Regions from separate parts of the Labrys sp. Lb11 genome, predicted to be linked through region 2. Evidence: predicted binding sites of a transcription regulator. Region 2 holds the regulator's gene; the other holds the start of a gene.
What was found. The regulator LexA, encoded in region 2, represses DNA repair genes until DNA is damaged. The targets are predictions, from matches to a motif close to TGTTCNNNNTGTGTTCNG.
Positions count from the first base shown of each region.

Region 1: AC27L4_RS31980 (2'-5' RNA ligase family protein) is a predicted target of LexA. The motif match lies at 4,228-4,245, and genes of this name have one in related genera.

Region 1 covers NZ_BAAJOT010000011.1:69,374-76,537, forward strand. The annotation lists gene AC27L4_RS31965 (ATP-binding protein) at 1-76, opposite strand, end outside; gene AC27L4_RS31970 (nucleobase:cation symporter-2 family protein) at 836-2,323, shown strand; gene AC27L4_RS31975 (MerR family transcriptional regulator) at 2,436-3,470, opposite strand; gene AC27L4_RS31980 (2'-5' RNA ligase family protein) at 3,527-4,177, opposite strand; gene AC27L4_RS31985 (glutathione S-transferase family protein) at 4,393-5,034, opposite strand; gene AC27L4_RS31990 (YdeI/OmpD-associated family protein) at 5,053-5,649, opposite strand; gene AC27L4_RS31995 (helix-turn-helix transcriptional regulator) at 5,845-6,867, opposite strand; gene AC27L4_RS32000 (cupin domain-containing protein) at 6,973-7,164, shown strand, end outside.
Region 2 covers NZ_BAAJOT010000005.1:249,268-256,431, reverse strand. The annotation lists gene AC27L4_RS19825 (anthranilate synthase component II) at 1-98, shown strand, start outside; gene trpD (anthranilate phosphoribosyltransferase) at 98-1,108, shown strand; gene trpC (indole-3-glycerol phosphate synthase TrpC) at 1,112-1,918, shown strand; gene moaC (cyclic pyranopterin monophosphate synthase MoaC) at 1,915-2,394, shown strand; gene AC27L4_RS19805 (molybdopterin molybdotransferase MoeA) at 2,391-3,614, shown strand; gene lexA (transcriptional repressor LexA) at 3,727-4,443, shown strand; gene AC27L4_RS19795 (ComEC/Rec2 family competence protein) at 4,437-6,728, opposite strand; gene gltX (glutamate--tRNA ligase) at 6,836-7,164, shown strand, end outside.

The sequences.
Region 1 (7,164 bases), on a different contig from region 2:
CCTCGATATCGAGCATCGCCGGCCCACCGGCTCCGCCCGGGGCGGAGACGCTGCCCATCTCGATCTCGATCTTCATCCGCCTCCTCCGGCTCGGGCGTGGCTGTCGCCGAGTCGGTGCGAATTCGGCAGCCCTTGCATACCGGCATCGGCGCGCCGATGAAATCCCCGGTCAGGCCGGGCTTGCCGCGCTTTCCACATGTTACACCTCGGCGCGGCGACTCCTGCCAAAGCAGGCCGGCGGTGCCGGGCTCGCCAGCCCCGCGGGTTGGGAGACGGTGGATGCGCCGGCGCAGGCATTGCGCTATGGTGGGCCATGCCCCGCTGCGGCACCGTCGGCGCCCGGCGCCATGGCCGCGATCATCCGGCTTGGCCGAGGCGGAAAACACGGGCCGAGGATCCGGGGCGATGCCTCGGATTTTCCCATTCTGCAAGCAAGTGCTTCGCGCGGCGCGCCCCTTCTGCGCCGACAGCCGTTGCGGAATGATGACACCAACAAAGGCGTCGACCGCTTGTCGAGTTCACGCTGGCAATGGGAGGCCGGAACGCCGCGCCTGATACCCCGGATGGCCGGGGCTCCCCATCGACTTTGGGCCGGCAGCGTCCGGTCCCCTGCCTGCCGCCCATGACCGCCCCGTAGGGCGGGCGGCAACGATTGTCATGCCTATGCCGGCACGGCCGATGTGGCCGCCGCGGCAAGTGATTGTGCGATGCGGGCGCCCGAAGCTGGCCCTGCCGTCCTGCCTGCCGCAGGGCGTGCGGCCGCCTCCCGCCGCGTCGCGGCCTGTCCGACGATTGTCAGTCCATCGACGCAGAACGAGCAAGGGGAGAAACCGGTTTGACTTCGACAACGGCATCGCCCGCTGCCATCGAGGCGCAGCGGCCCGAGGATGTGAATCTCGGCATCGGGGCCAACCTGGCCTACGGCCTGCAACACGTCCTCACCATGTATGGCGGCATCGTCGCCGTTCCCCTGATCATCGGCCAGGCCGCCGGCCTGGCGCCCGCCGAGATCGGCCTCCTGGTCACCGCCTCCCTGTTTGCTGGCGGCATGGCGACCATCCTGCAGACCATGGGCCTGCCCTTCTTCGGCTGCCGGCTGCCGCTGGTGCAGGGGGTTTCCTTCGCCGGTGTCGCCACCATGATCGCGATCGTCACCGCCAAGGACGGCGGCGGGCTTCCGGCCGTGCTCGGCGCGGTGATGGTCTCCGCCTTCATCGGCCTGCTGATCACGCCGGTGTTCTCGCGGATCATCCAGTTCTTCCCGCCGCTGGTCACCGGCATCGTCATCACCACGATCGGCCTGACGCTGATGCCGGTCGCCGCACGCTGGGCCATGGGCGGCAACTCGAGCGCGCCCGACTATGGCAGCGTCGCCAATATCGGCCTCGCCGCCTTCACGCTCGCCGTCGTGCTGCTCTTGAGCAAGCTGGGCAGCGGCATGATCTCGCGCCTGTCCATCCTCCTGGCCATGGTGATCGGCACCGTCGTCGCCGTCGCCCTGGGCATGACCGACTTCTCCAGGGTGGCCCAGGGACCGACCGTGGCGCTGCCGACCCTGTTCCATTTCGGTCTGCCGACCTTCAGCATCGCCGCCATCGTGTCGATGTTCATCGTCATCATCGTCACGCTGGTGGAGACCTCCGCCGACATCCTGGCCGTCGGCGAGATCATCGGCACCAAGGTCGACTCGCGCCGCCTCGGCGACGGCCTGCGCGCCGACATGCTCTCCAGCACGCTGGCGCCGATCTTCGGCTCCTTCACCCAGAGCGCCTTTGCCCAGAATGTCGGCCTGATCGCGGTCACCGGCATCAAGAGCCGCATCGTCGTGGCCACCGGCGGCCTGATCCTGGTGGCGCTCGGCCTGCTGCCGGTGATGGGGCGCGTGATCGCCTCCGTGCCGCCGTCGGTCCTCGGCGGCGCCGGCCTCGTCCTGTTCGGCACCGTGGCGGCCAGCGGCATCCGCTCGCTCGCCAAGGTCGACTACGCCAACAACATGAACCTGATCATCGTGGCCACGTCGATCGGCTTCGGCATGATCCCGATCGCGGTGCCGCAGTTCTACGAACACTTCCCCAGCTGGTTCGCCACCATCTTCCACTCGGGCATCAGCTCGGCGGCCCTGATGGCGATCTCGCTGAATCTGTTGTTCAACCACCTGCGGGCCGGCACGCCGGACCAGCCCTCGGTCATCGCCGCCGGAACCGAGCGCATCCTGCGCTACCAGGACATCGCCCCGCTGCATGACGGCGACTACTTCCTGAACGGCAAGCTCTACGACGCCCAGGGCCAGGAAGTGCCGATCGCCTCGTCCCATCACGGCTGACAAGCTGCGCCGGCAAGGGCGCCCCGCCGGGAGGCCGGGCCGGGGCGCCCTTCGCGTTCGCGGCTGCCACCCGACTGCCGGGCCTCGCGGAAATCCGAGCCGGCCACAGGCCCTATGCCGCTTGCGGCCGCCATGCGACGACGCCCTCCGTCCGCGCCCGCACCTCGGGCGGGGCCAGGCAGGTGGCGACGGCCTCGTAGCCGGGCGCGCCGGGACATGGATCGACCGGAATCGGCGGACTGTGGTTGGCCGGGCACAGGATGATCGTTTCGTTCGGACCGACCGCGGCCAGATCCAGGATCACGCAGGACCGGGTGAGCAGAAAGAGCGGGCGACCGGTCGCTCCGCGGCGCCGCAGATGCGCCGCCAAGGCCGCCTGCGTGGCCCGATCCAGCCCCTGCTCCACCAGGTCGACGACGAGAGCGGCGGATCCCTCGGCCTCCAGCCCGGCGAGCAGCGCCACCAGAGCCTCCGACACCGCGGCGCCGTCCTCGGCGAGCCGGCCCAGCGTCCGCTCGACCCGCGTCTTCAGAGAAGGATCGGCATCGAGCCGGGACCGGACCGCCGCCCCGCCATCCGCCGAGCGGTCAAGACCCAGGAAGGCGGCGCCGGGCAGGGTCTCGGCCAGGCGCCGGGCCAGCCGGGTCTTGCCGCTGCCGAGCGGGCCGACAACGTAGGTCAGCGCCCGGACGTCCCGCAGCTCGAACCGCTCGCCGCCCCAGGGCCAGGGCAAGTCGAAGGCGACACGGAGCCCGGTGCTCCGAGGCGTGCTCCGCTCCAGCCCGCCAGGAGGCGGCACATTGGCCTGCGCGAGCCCGGACCGGAGCTCCCGCACTTTCGCGACGGCGCGGGCGAGATCCCGGATCCGGTCTTCCAGGACCGCCTGATGCCGGGCCAGGGTCGGCGCCAGCGCCTGCGCCTCGCCGGCCAGAACGGACGCGATGTCGGCGAGACCGAGGCCGACCGCGCGCAGCGCGACGATCTCCGCCGCCCGCGCCATGGCCTGCGGACCATAGGCTCGCCATCCGGCCGCCGTGCGCACCGGGGCGATCAGGCCCTGCTCTTCGTAAAGTCGAAGCGCCTTGACGGAGACCCCGAGCCGCGCGGCGGCTTCGGAGGGGCTGAAGGACCGGGCGGAAGACCTCACGACTCACCTCATCCAGTGTTGGTCTCCGCCTTATCGGGGCGCCCCCGGGGACCGGGTCAAGCCGATCCGACGGTTTCGCTGCCGGTTGCCCGGCCTGGACGCCCCGCGCCAAGCGGATGCAGCGGCCAGCGCCCGAGCTCGTCATAGCGCGACAGGCCCTGCCAGCTGCGGATCAGGACGAAATCCTCGACGGTCCAGTGGATCGGCCGTATCGCGGTGGCCGGCACGTGGTTCTCGTCATAGAGCAGGGTGAGATGGGGCGGCCGCGGCGCGCTGACCTGCAGGCCGGCACTCTTCAGCGACAGGCAGAGCTCGGCTCGGAACGCGTGGAGCGCCGGCAGTTCCTCGCTCGGCTGCAGCACGAAGGGATGCCTCGCCGCATACTCGGAATAGCTCAAGGCCTGGTCGAGGCAGACCGCGAAGCGCGGCACCGAAATCGCCTGGATGGCGCGCGCCACGCGCCCGACGAAATCGGACTCCGCCTCACCCGCCCGCGAAGCCCCGGAGAGCGTGATGTGATAACGCTCCGCGCCGATCGCCGGCCGCCTCAGCCCGTAGCGGCGCCTCAGGTCGGCCGCGGTCCTGTCGATGTGCCCGGCCGTCTCCCGATCCGGCAGGATCGCGAGGAAATAGGCGATCGCATAGGCGCGGCGGCGTCCTGTCCGACCTCTCCTTCCTTCCGGCTTCGACCCATTGCCCTGCATCATCGAACCGCCCTCCCCGGCATTGAGCTTCTGACGTTGATGAAAGGCGATGATAGAACAAAACAAGAACATTTCAAGCAAAAGAACAGCGGCCCGAGAGCCGCAGCCTCGCCTTCATGCTCGACGACGAGGCTGCGCCGACCCGCCACCCGGCGGGGAGCACGGCCCGGCCGGCCCGTTCGACACCTGGAAATTACCCTTCGCGTCTTTCGCCGCCCTCAGCGGGCACGCAGGGCCTCGTACGAAATCATGACGTGCTCGCGGAAGGGCGCCCGCCCGGCGAGCCGGTCATAATAGCGCCGCAGGGCCGGATGATCCGGCCGCGCGATGGCGATGTCGTAATAGCGGTAGAGCACATGGCCGAACTGGATGTCGGCCAGGCTGAAGTCGTCGCCGGCCAGGAAGGCGTGGCGCTCGAGATTGGTCTCGGCGATGTCGAGCTTGCGGCCGAGCGCCTCGATCGCCCGCCGGATCGCCGCCTCGTCCCGCTCCCGCGGCGCCGTCCGCACCACCCGCCAGAAGATCGGCCCCGTGAAGGCCATGGCGATGTTGATCTTGGCCCACTCGGTCCATTTGTCGACATGCGTCCGTGCCGCGCCCTCGACCGGCCAGAACGGAGCCGCACCGTAGCGTCCGGCGAGGTAGCGCAGGATCGCGCCGGTCTCCCAAAGCGGCTCACCGTCCCCGTCCCGCAGGACGGGGATCGCGCCGTTCGGGTTCATCGCCAGGAACTCCGGTGTATCGTTGCCGCCATGGACATGGCCGATGTCGTGGCGCTCGAACGCCAGCCCGAGCTCGCCGATGGCCCACATCAGGGCCTGGACATTGGACGACGTCTTGCGGCCCCATACCGTCAGCATGCCCGGTCCCTCCGGTCGTCACTTTCCCTGCGGATAGATCGTCTCGCCGCGCTTCAGCATGGCGACGAAGGTCTCGATCTTCTTCCGGCGCCCGGCTTCGGTCTTCATATTGCGGGTGCGGAAGGCCAGCGCGAAGCGGTTCTGGGCGCTGAGCCTGGCCAGCATGGCCCTGGCTTCCGGAACGGCGTCGATGGCGGCCTGGAGGTCGTCGGGGATCGTCATGTCCTTGCCGCCCTGATAGGCACGGTCCCAGCGCCCGTCGGCCTTGGCGGCCTCGACCTGCCTCAATCCGTGCTCGGTCATCCGCCCCTCGGCGATCAGCCGGGCGACGTTGTCGACGTTGATGCGGCTCCAGATGCTCTTGCGCCCGCGCGGGGTGTAGCGCTGCAGATAGCTGGTATCGTCGAAAGCCTTGCGGATCGCATCGATCCAGCCCCAGCACAGCGCCACGTCGATGGCCTCCCGCGGCGTGATCGAGGGCAGTCCCGAGCCGACCTTGTGGATCTTGATCCAGATCTCGCCGGCCGTGGCGTGATGCTCGCCGAGCCATGCGTGGAAGCCGGCGGCATCGGCAAACTCGCGGATCCCGGCGGGATCCACAATGACGGGCGCCATCAGCCTGCCCTCGCTACCGCGGACAGCCGGCGGGCAAGGCCGCGGCCGCGGCCCCTGCCTGGGTCGCCGCCCGCCTCAACGCTCCAAGGCTTCCGCGTCATCACCACTCTCCCTGACAAACGGCCACCATCCAACCGCGGCCGGCGATCGGCCGGCGACGATCATGCGTGATTCCGGCGACAACTCCGAAGCACGTCAAGCCGGCGGGGCGTCGCCTTCGGCGGACTGTTCCCGATCCTCCGCCGCACCCTGCCCTCGTGCATAGAGTTCCGCCAGCCCGGATATGGCCCTCTCCATGGCGGAGCGAACCTCCGGTGGATCGAGAACCTCGATCTCGGCGCCCAGGCGAAGCAGATCGAATGCCGCTTCGTGCGCCGGCCCCACCGGCAGCGTGGCGCGCCGCCAGCCCCTGGCATCCGCCGTCTCCTCGATCCGCGTCGCACCGCGCACGAAGGGCGGACTGACAGCCTTCAGCATCCGGATGCCGAGCGGCGACAGCCGGACCGTGGCGACATGGGGATGGAGCTCCGCGTCAAGGCGCTCCGTCGCCTCCTTCCAGTAGGCGGCGAGGTCGAAATCGTCCGGTCGCTCGAAACGCTCCTCGAGCACGGCCAGTTCCAGGACGCGGCCGATGCGGTAGCTCCGCACGCTGTGCCCGATACGGCCGGCGAAATACCAGGCTCCGCCCTTCAGGACGATGCCGAGCGGATCGACGATGCGCTGCTTTTCCGCGCGCCAGCTGCGATAGCGCATGTACAGCCGTCTCTGACGCCAGACCGCGTCGGCGATGGCGGGGAGATGGAGCGGCTGCTCGGCCTCGCCGAACCAGCCGGGCACGTCGAGATGGAAGCGGGCCCGCATGCGCTCGGCACTGGCCCGCAATTCCTGCGGCAGCGCCGCCAGCAGCTTGGTCTGGGCGGCGGCAACCGCGGCGCCAAGGCCGAGATCGGCCGCCGGGCCGGACAGGCCGGTCAGGAACAGGGCTTCCGCCTCCCGCTCCGACAGGCCGTTCAGCCGCACCCGATAGCCGTCGAGCAGGCGGTAGCCGCCATCGGCTCCACGGTCGGCATAGACGGGGATGCCGGCGGCGGCGAGCGCGTCGATGTCGCGGTAGATGGTGCGCACCGAGACCTGGCATTCGTCGGCCAGCGACTGCGCGGTCACGCGGCCGCGTGCCTGCAGCGTGGTCAGGATCGAAAGGAGCCGGCTCGCGCGCATGATGCAAAAGACCTAAACAAACCTGACACGGATTGACAGATATGGCGGCGTACCCTGCATGCCGTCGAACCGCCGGCCCGTGCCGCCGGCGGCCCCACAAGGACCATGGCCGTGCCCCATCCCATCCTCAATGTCGACGACCTCGACTTCCAGCCGCGTCCGGCCGCCTTCGCGCCGACCGGCGCCGCCGCCGAGCGCTATGACGCGAAGGTCGCCTTCATCGGGCCGCGCATCGGCGCCCGCAAGCTCGGCTACAACGTCACCGCCGTGCCGCCGGGCAAGCGCGCCTATCCCTTC
Region 2 (7,164 bases):
ATCCCGAATCGATCATGTCCGAGCACGGCCACCGTATCGTCCAGAACTTCCTGGATCTGGCCGCGGACTGGAACCGCAAGCATCGCGGCGCTGCGTGATGGACGGATTCAAGCCCTTCATCGGCACTGCCGCCGCCCGCTCCCTCACGCGCGCCGAGGCGGCGGAGGCGTTCGACCTGCTGCTCTCCGGCCAGGCGACGCCCTCGCAGATCGGCGGCTTCCTGATGGCGCTCAGGGTGCGCGGCGAGACGCCGGACGAAATCGCCGGCGCGGTCACCGCCATGCGCGCCAAGATGACGCCGGTCTCGGCCCCCGACGAGGCGATCGACATCGTCGGCACGGGCGGGGACGCCTCCGGCTCCTACAATGTCTCGACCGCCGCGGCGCTGATCGTCGCCGGCGCTGGCGTCAAGGTCGCCAAGCATGGCAATCGGGCTCTGTCGTCCCGGTCCGGCGCCGCGGACGTGCTGATGGCGCTGGGCGTCAAGATCGATCTGACGCCGCAGCAGATCTCGCGCTGCATCGCCGAGGCCGGCCTCGGCTTCATGTTCGCGCCGGCCCATCACGGGGCGATGAAGCATGTCGGCCCCACGCGGGTCGAGCTCGGCACCCGCACGATCTTCAACCTGCTCGGGCCCTGCTCCAACCCGGCGGGCGTCAGGCGCCAGCTCCTCGGCGTGTTCTCGGCGCATTGGCTGGAGCCGCTGGTGGAGGTGCTGCAAACGCTCGGCTCGGTCCGCGTCATCGCCGTCCACGGCTCGGACGGCCTCGACGAGATCACCACCACGGGCCCGACCGACGCGGTCTCTCTGGAGGACGGCAAGGTCACCCGGTTCACCATCGATCCGGAAGAAGTCGGCCTGCGCCGTGCCGAGCCGGCCGACCTCAAGGGCGGCGACGGCGCCCACAATGCCCTGGCCCTGCGCGCGGTCCTCGCCGGCGAGCAGACGCCCTATCGCGATATCGCCGTGCTCAACGCCGCCGCAGCGCTGATGGTCGCCGGCCGGGCCGCCACCCTCGCCGACGGCGTGGCCATGGCGGCCGCCTCCATCGACCATGGCCGCGCCGAGGGCGCTCTGGAGCGCCTGATCCACATCTCGAACGAGTGACCGATGGCCGACATCCTCAAAACCATCGAGATCTACAAGCGCCGCGAGATCGAGGCCGCCAAGGCGGCGCTGCCTCTGCCGGAGTTGATCAAGGCAGCGCAGGCGGCCCCGCCGGTGCGCGGCTTCGCCGCCGCCCTGGCGGCCAAGCTCGCGCAGGGCGAGACCGCGCTGATCGCCGAGATCAAGAAGGCCAGTCCGTCCAAGGGCCTGATCCGGGCCGACTTCGACCCGCCGGCGCTGGCCCGGGCCTACGAGGCTGGCGGAGCGGCCTGCCTGTCGGTGCTGACCGACGCGCCATCCTTCCAGGGCAGCCCTGGCTTTCTCACCGCCGCCCGCGCCGCGGTGGCCCTGCCCGCCTTGCGCAAGGACTTCCTCTACGATCCCTATCAGGTGGTGGAGGCACGCGCCTGGGGCGCGGACTGCGTCCTGATCATCATGGCCAGCGTCACCGACGCCGAGGCCGGCAGCCTCGTTGCCGCGGCGAAGGACTGGTCGCTCGACGTCCTCTGCGAGGTGCACGATGGCGCCGAGCTCGACCGCGCCCTGACGCTCGACGTGCACATGATCGGCATCAACAATCGCAATCTCAAGACGTTCGAGACAAGACTTGAAGTGACGGAGGAACTGGCGCCGCGGGTGCCGGACGATCGTCTCCTGATCGGCGAGAGCGGCATCTTCACGCCTGCCGACATCGCCCGGCTGCGGCGCGTCGGCGTCGGCACGTTCCTGGTCGGCGAAAGCCTGATGCGCCAGGCGGACGTGACCGCGGCAACCAAGGCGCTGCTTCAGCGCCAGGCGGAGGCGACGTGAGCGGCCTCACCCATATCGGCACCTCCGGCGAGGCTGCCATGGTCGACGTGTCGGACAAGCCCGCCACCACCCGCCTCGCGGTCGCCGAGGGCCGCGTGGTGATGCAGGCCGCGACACTCGAGCTGGTGCGTGCCGGCAACGCCAAGAAGGGCGACGTGCTGGGCACGGCCCGCATCGCCGGCATCATGGCCGCCAAGCGCACCCACGAGCTGATCCCGCTCTGCCATCCGCTGCTGCTCTCCAAGGTGACGGTCGAGATCGAGCCGGAGCCGGATCTGCCCGGCTTGCGCGTCACCGCCAGCGTCAAGGTGGCCGGCCAGACCGGTGTCGAGATGGAGGCGCTGACCGCCGTCTCCGTGGCTTGCCTGACCATCTACGACATGATCAAGGCAGTCGACCGCGGCATGCGGATCGAGGGCATCCGCCTCCTGGAGAAACACGGCGGCAAGTCGGGCGAATGGCGGGCAGAGGCATGACGGAACTTCTCGCGGTCTCGGCCGCGCTGGCGCAGGTCCTGGACGGCGTATCGGCGCTGCCGGCCGAGCCGGCGCCGCTGCCGCAGGCGCGCGGCCGGGTCCTGGCCGAGCCGCTGGCGTCGCGGCGCACCCAGCCCGGCTTCGACGCCTCCGCCATGGACGGCTATGCGCTGCGGGCGGCGGATGCGGCGGCCGGGGCGCGGCTGAAGGTCGTCGGCGAGAGCGCGGCCGGCCACGCCTTCGCCGGTACGTTCGGCCCTGGCGAAACCGTGCGCATCTTCACCGGCGCCCCGGTGCCCGCCGACGCGGACACCGTGCTGATCCAGGAAAACACGCGGCGCGAGGGCGATACCGTCACGCTGACCGCCGCGGCCAGGCCCGGCCAGAACATTCGCCGCCGCGGCCTCGATTTCCGCGACGGCGACACGGCGCTGGTCGCCGGCACCCGCCTCGGCCCGCGCGATCTGGCGCTCGCCGCCGCCACCGGTCACGCAACCGTTCCGGTCCATCGCAGGCCCCGCGTCGCCATCCTCGCCACCGGTGACGAACTGGTCCTGCCCGGCACCAGCGTCGGCCCGCATCAGATCGTCGCCTCCAACAATTTCGCCCTGGCCGCGATGGCGGAAGCCGAGGGCGCGGCGGTGATCGACCTCGGCATTGCCGGCGACAGCCTGGCGGAGATCGAGGCGGCGATCCGGCGCGCACGCGACGCCGGGGCCGACGTGCTCGTCACCATCGGCGGCGCCTCGGTCGGCGACCGCGACCTCGTGCAGGCCGCCCTCACCCGCGAAGGCATGCAGCTCGGCTTCTGGAAGATCGCCATGCGGCCGGGCAAGCCGATGATGCACGGCAGCCTCGGCGCCATGCGCATCCTCGGCCTTCCCGGCAATCCGGTCTCGGCGATCGTCTGCGGCGTGCTGTTCCTGACGCCGCTGATCCGTGCCCTCGCCGGCCGCGCCGACCGGACATTGCCGCGTCGTCCGGCCCGTTTCGCCGTGGACTGGCCGGCCAACGATCTGCGCGAAGACTATCTGCGTGCGACCTTCACGCTTGACGCAGCGACGAACCTGCCGATGGTGACACCATCGGCCGTGCAGGATTCGTCCATGGTTGCCGTGCTCGCCGGCTCCGACTGCCTCGCCATCCGGCCGCCCCATGCCGCTGCGGCACATGCCGGCGATGCCTGCGAGATCATCGATCTTCGCGCCGCCGGCTACTGATCGTCTTTACCGGAAGTTCATGGTTGCGGAACACAGTGCGAACATGTAGCACTGTTCATGGTTTGTTTGGCGATTCACCAGTTGATTCGCTGCCTCCGCGCCGGGAACGCCCATGCTGACGAAGAAACAACACGAATTGCTGCGCTTCATCCACGAGCGGCTGAAGGAGCAGGGCGTTCCCCCCTCCTTCGACGAAATGAAGGACGCGCTCGATCTTCGCTCCAAGTCCGGCATTCATCGTCTGATCATGGCGCTGGAGGAGCGCGGCTTCATCCGCCGCCTGCCCAACCGGGCACGGGCGTTGGAGGTCGTGAAGCTGCCCGAATCCTCGGTACCGGGCCTCACCACAGTGTCGGCCCCGCGCGGCTTCCGGCCCAATGTCATCGAAGGCAATCTCGGGCGGGTGCGAGCCGCTCCCCCGCCGGCCCTGGACGAGGACGCCGCGCGTTCGGTGATGATCCCGGTGATGGGCCGGATCGCTGCCGGCACGCCGGTCTCGGCGATCCAGAGCAAGAGCCATACGATCAGCGTGCCGCCGGAGATGCTGTCGGCGGGCGAGCATTTCGCCCTGGAGGTCCGTGGCGATTCGATGATCGAGGCCGGTATCTTCGACAACGACACGGTGCTGATCCGGCGCCAGGACAATGCCGAGACCGGCGATATCGTGGTGGCGCTGATCGATGACGAGGAAGCCACCCTCAAGCGCTTGCGCCGTCGCGGCGCCTCGATCGCGCTGGAGGCCGCCAACCCGGCGTATGAGACCCGCATCTTCGGCCCCGACCGCGTGCGCATCCAGGGCAAGCTGGTCGGTTTGTTCCGCCGCTACTGAGGCAAGGCCTCGTCCCGGGCAGGCGCCTCGTCGGGGGCAGCTTCGCTTTTCTCCTCCTGCGTATCAGGCGGCGGCTTGGGGCGCGGGGGAGCCGGCGCCCAGGGCCTGTCGCCGCCGGCCTCACGCGCCGTGACGATGCGCCAGCGCGGCTCGCCGGTGTCCGGCGTCGGGCCGTCGTCATAGATGGCGAGGGAACCGGCGGCGCGGATGGATGTCCGGTCCAGCACCAGCCCCGCAGCCTTGCAGCGCGCCGGGACCGGCAGGGGCGAGACCAGGATGGCGACCCGGCCGCAATCCTCCTCGATGGCGTTGACGGTGCGGTCGAGCACCAGGAACCGTCCCTTGCCCAGAGGCGCCGAGCAACCCTCCTTGTCGCAGCGCACAGCCGCCGTCAGCGTCGGGTCTTCCAGGTTGCGGCCGTCACCCAAGGCCAGCAGCCATTCGCGCTGATTGAAGGCGTCGCGCCGGCTGCCGATCGTCGACAGGGTCGCACCGTCGCGCACCAGCGCGGCATAGCCGTTGGCGCCGATGATGGCGACGGGACGTGCGTCGATCGTGGCCAGGGCGCTGCCGGCCGCCAGCGGCAACATGGCGACCAGGGCGAGACGCGTGCGCAGGATGGCCAGCAGCACGATTCCGGCGGAGAACGCGGCCAGGGCGGCGGCCGAGAATTGCGGCGTGACGATCTCAGAGCCAGGCCAGGACGCGACCATGCGGGCGATGGCCATGAACCAGCCGACCGCCACGCCCATGGCCGACCAGAGCGGCGCACCATAGCCGAAGGGCTCGGCCGCCAGCGCCAGCAGGGCCAGAGGCATGATCAGGAGCGACACGATCGGCGTCGCCATGAAGTTCGACGCCAGGGACTGCAGCGTCAGCCGGTGGAAATGGAAGGCCGAGAACGGTGCCGTCGCCAGGGAGGCAATGATGGTGGTGACGGCGAGGCCGACGACGACGATGCCCAGCCGCGACAGCATCCGCCCCATGGCCGTGGCCGGAGGCCGCGCACCCGGCCGGCGCGGCCTGTCATACCAGGCCACCATCATCGCCACCGCGCCGAACGACATCTGGAAGCTCGGCCCCAGCAGCTGTTCGGGGGTTGTCAGCAGCACGAAGGCGGCGGCGAGCCCGACATTGCGCCGCGTGACGGCACTGCGGCCAAGGGCCACCGCCATCAGCACGATCGCCGTCATGACGAAGGCGCGCACGGTCGCGACCTCTGCTCCGGAAAACAGCGTGTAGGCGGCGGCCGGCGCCAGTGACAGCATGGCCGCCAGCGCTTTGAGGGGCATGGTGAGGGCGATGCGGGACGACAGGGCGAGCAGCGCCCGGATCAGCCAGAACAGGCCGCCGGCGAACAGGGCCATATGCAGGCCGGAGATCGAGACGACATGGTAGAGCCCGGCAGCCCGCAGGGCGGCATTGGCGTCCTCGGGGATGAGGCCGCGCTTGCCGGTCACCTGCGAGGCGGCGACGGCGCCGTTTTCGCCGGGGATCACCGCGACGATGCGATCGGTCAGGGCGTTGCGGGACCGATCGAGGCCGGCGGCGAAGCGCTCGCTCCAGGACATCGTCACGGGCCGAGGGGCCGGCTGGAGCTTGCCCGCGGCAAAGCCGACGGCGCCGATGCCGTCGAAATAGGCGTCGCGGGCGAAGTCGTAGCCGCCGGGCACGGTCGGAGGCGGCGGCGGCCGCAGCAGGGCTTTCACGCTGACGCTGTCGCCCGGCGATATGTCGCCGACGCTGCGCACGGTCAGGCGGACCAGCGCCGGCACGTCGGCCGGCGCGAGGCCGTCGATGCTTGCCGGGCGTAGCACGAGGCGGGCCGAACCGCTGGCGCGCCGCTCGACCGACAGCACCGCTCCGGTGACCACGGCCGTCATGGACCTGCGCAGTTGCGGCGCTTCCAGACTGAGCGTGCGCAGCTTGGCGGCCGAGAAACCCAGGGCCGCAGCGGCGACACAGACCAGGCCGACATGGAGCCAGCGCCGGCCGCTGGCGATCCAGGCTCCGGCGAGGGCGGCGGCACCGAGAAGGGCGGGCCCGGCAAGGCCCGGCTCCTCCGGCGCAGCGAAATAGGTGATGACGCCGAGCCCGAGGAAGACCGGCACGACGAGGGCGAGATCGAGACATTCGTTCTCGAAGGCCAGGGCCGCGCGCAGCCGATCGCAGGCCGCGAGCCAGCACCGCTGCACAGCCTCGAGGCCCGGCGACGCCGCATTCCGGCGGCGCGGCCGGACCCCGGCGACCTCGACACGTTCCCCCGCCCGCCCACGTCCCGCCAAAGGCAGCTCCAACGCTACCGCCGAGCACAACGCTGTGCTAAACGCCGCAGCCTATTGCCTTCTCCGCCCGGTCGCCAAGGCTGCGCCACAAGAGAATCCGCTCAGACATGTCTCCGCCCGTCGTCACCCGCTTCGCTCCCTCCCCCACCGGCTTCCTGCATATCGGCGGCGGCCGCACGGCGCTGTTCAACTGGCTCTACGCCAAGGCGAAGGGCGGCAAGATGCTGCTGCGCATCGAGGACACCGATCGGGAGCGGTCCACCGAGGCGGCGATCGATGCCATCATCGACGGCCTCTCCTGGCTCGGCCTGGACTGGGACGGCGATCCGATCTTCCAGTACGCCCGGGCCGCGCGCCATCGCGAGGTGGCGGAGGCGATGCTGGCCAAGGGCTGTGCCTATTACTGCTATGCCACCCAGCAGGAGCTGGAGGAGAT